2 regions of the Streptomyces telluris genome follow, and region 1 is predicted to be linked to the other one. Evidence: riboswitches for the same ligand, from Rfam matches in the RefSeq annotation. Region 1 holds a riboswitch; the other holds the start of a gene.
The links. Region 1 has a riboswitch for S-adenosylmethionine ahead of NQU55_RS31920 (aminotransferase class V-fold PLP-dependent enzyme). Riboswitches for the same ligand answer to the same signal wherever they lie in the genome.
Positions count from the first base shown of each region.

Region 1 (3,399 bases):
CTCTTCTACCTCGCCGCCGGAGTGCTCGCCCTGCTCGGCTACGCGGCCGCGCACGCCGCCTCCGACCGCACGCTCGTCGGCGCCTCCGGTGCGATCTCCGGGGTCCTCGGGGCCTTCCTCTACCTCTTCCCCCGGGCCCGCGTCACCAGTCTCTTCCCGTTCCTCTTCTTCCTGCCGCTGCGGTTCCCCGCCTGGGCCGTGCTGCTCTTCTGGTTCGCCCTGCAGTGGGTGGCCGCCCGCGCGGCCGGCGACCGCCCCGGCGTCGCCTACCTCGCCCACGTCGTGGGCTTCGCGCTGGGCTTCCTGTACGCGTGGGCGAGGTACGGCCGTACGACTAGAGTGAAGGCGGGGCTGCCCCCCGACCCCCGATAGGAGCCCGCAGTGATCACTTCGATCGTGCTGATCAAGACCGACGTCGACCGGATCCCCGAGATCGCCGAGCAGATCGCCGCGATCGAGGGCGTGAGCGAGGTGTACTCGGTGACGGGTGCGCACGATCTGATCGCCATGGTGCGGGTGGCCCGGCACGACGACCTCGCGGACGTCATCCCGGGCAGGATCAGCAAGGTCCCGGGCGTCGCCTCGACGGAGACGCATATCGCGTTCCGCACGTACTCCCAGCACGACCTGGAGGCGGCGTTCGCCATCGGCCTGGACGCCTGACGGCACGTCGCAGAAACCACGGGTTGCGCCCGCCCGGCACCGCCGGTCACCACCATCGTGGTGACCCGCCGCGGCGGCGATCAGCCACGACGATCGTGACCGGCGGTGCCGGTACCGGCGCAGCCCGCGATCAAGCCTCCGCCGTCAGGCGACCGGCACGCAGCGCCCGTTCTCCGTCCGGTAGGACCACCTCGCCCCGTCGCGGACGAGCTCACCGACCGCCGTCACGAAGCGTTCGACATGCTCATCGGGCGTGCCGGCACCGAAGCTCACACGGATCGCGTTGAGGGGCGCCCCCTCGTCGGAGCCGCACCCGCCGTCCGCCGAGGACGCGCCGCCGACCAGCGTCCGCACCAGCGGGTGCGCGCAGAAGAGGCCGTCGCGGACGCCGATCCCGTACTCCGCGGAGAGCGCCGCCGCGAAGTGCGAGCTGTTCCAGCCGTCGACGGTGAAGGACAGGACGCCCACGCTCGGGGCGCCGGGCCCGAAGAGCGAGAGCACCCGCACCCCCGGCACCGCCGCCAGCCCCTCCCGCACGGCGGTGATCAGCTGCCGCTCCCGCTCCGCGAGCCGGTCGAAGCCGGCCTCGGTGAGCGCCTTGCACGCGGAGGCGATGGCGTAGGCCCCGATGACGTTGGGCGAGCCGGCCTCGTGCCGGGCGACCCCGTCGTGCCAGTCGACCTCCACCTCGCCGGAGGCGCCCCGCGCGACGCGCCGGCTCGCGCCCCCGCCGGCCAGGTAGGGCTCGGCGTCGCGGAGCCAGTCCGCCCGGCCGGCCAGCACGCCGGCGCCGAAGGGCGCGTACAGCTTGTGCCCGGAGAAGGCGACCCAGTCGGCGTCCAGTTCCGCGATGTCCACGCGCTGGTGGGGGACGAGCTGGGCCGCGTCCACGACGATCCGCGCGCCGTGGGCGTGCGCGGCGGCGGCCAGCTCCCGTACGGGCCACAGCTCGCCGGTCACGTTGGACGCACCGGTCACGCACACCAGCGCGGGCCCGTAGGGCTCGCGGGCCGCGAGCGCCTGCTCCAGCGTCTCGACCGCCTGCCCGGGGGTGCGGGGCGCGTCGAGGTAGGTCACCTCGGCGTCCGCGCGCCGCTCCCAGGGCAGCAGCGCCGCGTGGTGCTCGGTCTCGAAGACGAACACCCGCGTCCCGGCGGGGAGTACGGCCGCGAGCAGGTTGAGCGAGTCGGTGGTCGAGCGGGTGAAGAGGACCTGGTCGCCGTCCCGGCAGCCGAGGAACGCGGCGACGTCCGCCCGGCTGTTCTCGAAGAGCTCCGTCGACAGCTGCGAGAGGTAGCCCGCGCCGCGGTGCACGCTGCCGTAGTAGGGCGCGTACGCCGCCACGTCGTCCCACACCCGCTGCAGGGCGGGGGCGCTGGCCGCGTAGTCCAGCGCGGCGTAGGTCACCTCTCCGCCGGTCACCAGCGGGACCCGGACATCGCACCCGAGAACGGGCAGAGGGGTGCAAACGGACCGGTCGGAGGCAAGGGTGGGGACAGACATGGCGAACTCCCGTAAAAAGGCAGGCGAATTCCACCGCGCGACGGGCGCGGGAAAGGGAAAGAGGGTGCGGGAAAAGGGGCTCTTCGAGCCCTAACGCATTCGCTGAACCACGGAAGGAACTCCCTCGACAACCAGGATCCCTGGCGAGGGACCCGCGCTTGCCGCAGACCTCGCTGCCTGCGACCTGGTCATCACCCGGGGCACCCCGCCACGGAAGGAGGGTTGCCGGACAGCGGGCCGGGGCCGTGTCGCTGTCACTCGTGACCTTGGCGGAGAGTATGGCACAACTGATCGCCGGCCGGGAAGGGGCGTCCGGATCACGGACGCCCCTGCACCGCACTACTCCTTCACGGCGCTACGCGTTGCTCGCCAGCGCCCACCGCTCTAGCACCCGCCGGGCCGCCCCGGAGTCGATGGACTCCCCGGCCCGCACCAGCCCACCCCTGATCTGCTCCGCCAGCGGCTCCTCCGTCGGCGCCAACGCCACCAGCGCCGCGGCGGAGTTGAGGAGCACGGCGTCCCGCACCGGCCCCGCCTCGCCCGCGAGCAGACGCCGCGCGACATCGGCGTTGTAGGACGCGTCGCCCCCCCGCAGCGCCTCCACGGGCACCAGGTCGATCCCCACGTCCCGCGGGTCGAAGGACTCCTCGCGGACCCGTCCCCCGGAGACCACCCACACCTTCGACGTGGCGGTCGAGGTCAGCTCGTCGAGGCCGTCGTCGCCGCGGAAGACCAGCGCCGAGGAGCCGCGCTCGGCGAGCACCCCGGCGAGGATCGGGGCCATCCGGGCGTCCGCGACGCCCGTGGCCTGGGCCCGTACCTTCGCGGGGTTGGTCAGCGGGCCGAGCACGTTGAAGACGGTGCGGATGCCGAGCTCGCGCCGGGCCGCGGCCACGTGCCGCAGCGCCGGGTGGAACTTCACCGCGAAGCAGAGGGTGATGCCGGCCTCCTCGGCCACCTCCACCACCCGCTGCGGGCTGAGGTCGAGGTTCACGCCCAGCTTCTCCAGCACGTCGGAGGCGCCGCTGGCCGAGGACGCCGCCCGGTTGCCGTGCTTGACGACCTTCACGCCGGTGCCGGCGACGACGATCGAGGACATGGTGGAGATGTTGACGGTCTTGGCGCCGTCGCCGCCGGTGCCGACGATGTCCACGCTGGGGCCGGGGACCTCGATCAGCCGGGCGTGCTCGTACATCGTGCGCACCAGGCCGGAGATCTCGGCGACCGTCTCGC
Region 1 is NZ_JANIID010000042.1:7,306-10,704, reverse strand. Features, by position in the region: gene NQU55_RS31930 (rhomboid family intramembrane serine protease) at 1-372, shown strand, start outside; gene NQU55_RS31925 (Lrp/AsnC family transcriptional regulator) at 382-663, shown strand; gene NQU55_RS31920 (aminotransferase class V-fold PLP-dependent enzyme) at 808-2,166, opposite strand; SAM riboswitch class IV at 2,316-2,432, opposite strand; gene trpD (anthranilate phosphoribosyltransferase) at 2,522-3,399, opposite strand, start outside.

Region 2 (3,399 bases), on a different contig from region 1:
CCGTCTGCAACAGGTCACTCGGACGAGAATTCCGGGCATGGCCGATCGAGGAAATCGGCTGAACTCCGGGTATTTCAGGGCAAGTCGGGCCGGGTATAACGCAACCAACCCGGCATTTCGTGCACACACTTCGCGCACAACTTGACGGGTTCTCATATGCGTTCGGCACTGACGCCGGGCGGGGATCGCCCCAACTGTATCGCGCTCAACAGGCGGAATCGCCCCGTCCGCTTTACGGACGAGGCGATTCCGGGTACGTCGTGCGGCAATAACGGAGGAACCCTGTGAAACCTCAGCCGCCGGCGACGGCCGGGATGACGGAGACGGCGGAGCCGTCGGGGGTGGGCGTCTGCAGCCCCTGCTCGAAGCGGACGTCGTCGTCGTTGACGTAGACGTTGACGAACCGGCGCAGCTTGCCGGCCTCGTCGAGCACGCGGGCGGCGATGCCGGTGTGGTTCTCCTCCAGGGACCGGAGGACATCGGCGAGGGTCGCGCCCTCGGCGGAGACCTCGGCCTTCCCGCCGGTGTAGGTACGGAGGATGGTGGGGATGCGAACGGTGACGCTCATGGGGAAGCTCCCTCGAAACGAGTTGTGGGCAGGCGTTCCGCAGGGCGGAACAGGTGGGCGCAACCGGCCCGCAGATGTCAGACGGCGGCAAGACCAGCGGCGCGGAACGCCTCCAGCGACGGCCGGATCGTCGCCGTCGGCCCCGCCGCGACCGCGTCGAGCGTCTTGAGCCCGTCCCCGGTGTTGAGCACGACGGTCGTGAGCGACGGATCCAACCGACCGCTCTCGATCAGCTTCCGCGTCACCCCGACCGTCACCCCGCCCGCCGTCTCGGCGAAGATCCCCTCGGTCCGGGCGAGCAGCCGGATCGCGTCCACGATCTGCTCGTCGGTGACGTCCTCCACCGCCCCACCCGTCCGCCGCGCGATGTCCAGCACGTACGGCCCGTCGGCCGGGTTGCCGATGGCGAGGGACTTCGCGATCGTGTCCGGCTTCACCGGCCGCACCACGTCGTGCCCGTCCTTGAACGCGCGGGCGACCGGCGAGCAGCCCTCCGCCTGCGCTCCGAAGATCTTGTACGGGCGGTCCTCGACCAGGCCCAGCGCGACGAGTTCCTTCAGCCCCTTGTCGATCTTCGTGAGCTGTGAGCCCGAGGCGATCGGCACGACGATCTGGTCCGGCAGCCGCCAGCCCAGCTGCTCGCAGATCTCGTAGGCGAGGGTCTTGGACCCTTCCCCGTAGTACGGCCGGAGGTTGACGTTGACGAAGCCCCAGCCCTCCCCCAGCGGGTCGCCGATCAGTTCGCTGCAGAAGCGGTTGACGTCGTCGTACGTGCCCTCGATGCCGACGAGGTCGCCGCCGTAGACCGCGGCCATGACGACCTTCCCGGCCTCCAGGTCGTGCGGGATGAAGACGCACGACTTGAACCCGGCCCGGGCGGCCGCGGCGCCGACCGCACCCGCCAGGTTCCCGGTCGAGGAGCACGACAGCGTCGTGAAGCCGAAGGCGCGGGCGGCCTCGACCGCGATCGCCACGACCCGGTCCTTGAAGGAGTGCGTCGGGTTGCCGGAGTCGTCCTTGACGTACAGGCCGCCCGTCACGCCCAGCGCGCGGGCGAGGTTGTCGGCCTTGACGAGCTTGGTCAGACCGGGGTTGAGGCTGGGCTTGCCCGCGACGTCGGCGGGGACGGGCAGCAGGGGGGCGTAGCGCCAGATGTTCGCGGGGCCGGCCTCGATGCGCTCGCGCAGGGTCCCGGGGTCGCCGGCGGGCAGTTCGTAGGCGACTTCGAGGGGACCGAAGCACAGGGCGCAGGCGAAGATGGGACCGAGGTCGAAGCGCTCTCCGCACTCGCGGCAGGAGAGTGCCGCGGCGGGTCCGAGGTCCACAGAAGTGGTAGAGGGTTCAACAGACTGCACAGCCATGGAGGCGAGGCCCTTTCTCCTCATCTTCCTCGCGGCGAACGTCACCACGAGACGGAATTGGCACCTTCCCCGCCGGGAGCCTCGCCTTGTGAACGGTGAGACCGGCTGGAGGGTTGCCGGGGCTTCAACGGGCCGTGTCCCTCTGCCCCTCTGGATGAGCGGTATGGCACTGGGCGGGGCCCAGGCGTTTGTGCACGCGGCGACCCCCGACATAGGACGGCGGTCCGCGTTGTTCAAGACTGTAACGGAAGGGACGGCCCGTTGAGAGGGGCGTCCGCACCGCGAGATGCGTCACAGAACGCGTCGCAGAACGTCCGTGAGACAGGGAGTCGTACACGTGCTGGAAGAGGTGGAGCGCTGGCTGGCCGAGCGGTCCTGGTCCGCTGCTGATCGTCCGCTCGACGTGCTTCTGGCCGCCAAGCGGGCCTCCGGCACCACGGTGAGCGTCGTCCTGCCGGCGCTGAACGAGGAGCCGACGGTCGGCACCATCGTGGCGACGATCCGCCGCGAGCTGATGTCGGAGGCGGTGCCGCTGGTGGACGAGCTGGTGGTGGTCGACTCGGGCTCCACGGACCGCACGGCCGAGGTCGCCGCGGCGGCCGGGGCGCGCGTGGTGCACCGGGACGAGGTGCTGCCGAGCCTGCCCGCGCTGCCGGGCAAGGGCGAGGTGCTCTGGCGCTCGCTGCTGGCGACGACCGGCGACATCGTCTGCTTCGTGGACGCCGACCTGCGCGAGTTCTCGGCGGACTTCGTGTCGGGGATCGTGGGGCCGCTGCTGACCGACCCCGGCGTGCACTTCGTCAAGGCGATGTACGACCGCCCGCTGGGCGAGGCAGCCGGCCAGGGCGGCCGGGTGACCGAGCTCGTGGCCCGCCCCCTGCTGAATCTGCACTGGCCGCAGCTGGCCGGTTTCGTACAGCCGCTCGGCGGCGAGTACGCGGCCCGCCGGTCCCTGCTGGAGCAGCTGCCGTTCCCCGTCGGCTACGGCGTGGAGCTGGGCCTTCTGGTGGACGCGCTGCACACGGTCGGGCTGGGGGCGCTGGCCCAGGTGGACGTGGGCGTGCGCAAGCACCGCCACCAGGACGGGCGGGCGCTGGGCCGGATGGCCGCCGCCATCTACCGCACCGCGCAGCTCCGGCTGGCCCGGGGGCACCTGGTGCGACCTGCGCTGACGCAGTTCGAACGCACCCCGGAGGGCTTCGTTCCGCGGACGTACGCGGTGGACACGGAGGAGCGTCCGCCGATGGCCGGAATACCCGAGTACGCGCAGCGGCACGCCGCGTAAGCGTACGTTTGAGCGGTTCTTCCCGCGGCAAGGCTGGCCACATGGTCGCTGAGCACGTGCACCCCGCATCGATCGCCGCCGCGCCGATCGTCGTCGCCTCCAACCGCGGCCCGGTCTCGTACCGGCGCGGTGAGGACGGCACCCTCGTGGCCGGGCGCGGCGGCGGCGGGCTCGTCTCCGGGCTC
Region 2 is NZ_JANIID010000003.1:137,417-140,815, reverse strand. Features, by position in the region: gene NQU55_RS04915 (ubiquitin-like small modifier protein 1) at 293-568, opposite strand; gene thrC (threonine synthase) at 646-1,929, opposite strand; SAM riboswitch class I at 1,947-2,090, opposite strand; gene NQU55_RS04905 (glucosyl-3-phosphoglycerate synthase) at 2,267-3,214, shown strand; gene NQU55_RS04900 (alpha,alpha-trehalose-phosphate synthase (UDP-forming)) at 3,256-3,399, shown strand, end outside.
Region 2: it holds a riboswitch for S-adenosylmethionine, as region 1 does, so the genes downstream of both, thrC (threonine synthase) here and NQU55_RS31920 (aminotransferase class V-fold PLP-dependent enzyme) in region 1, are expected to answer to the same signal.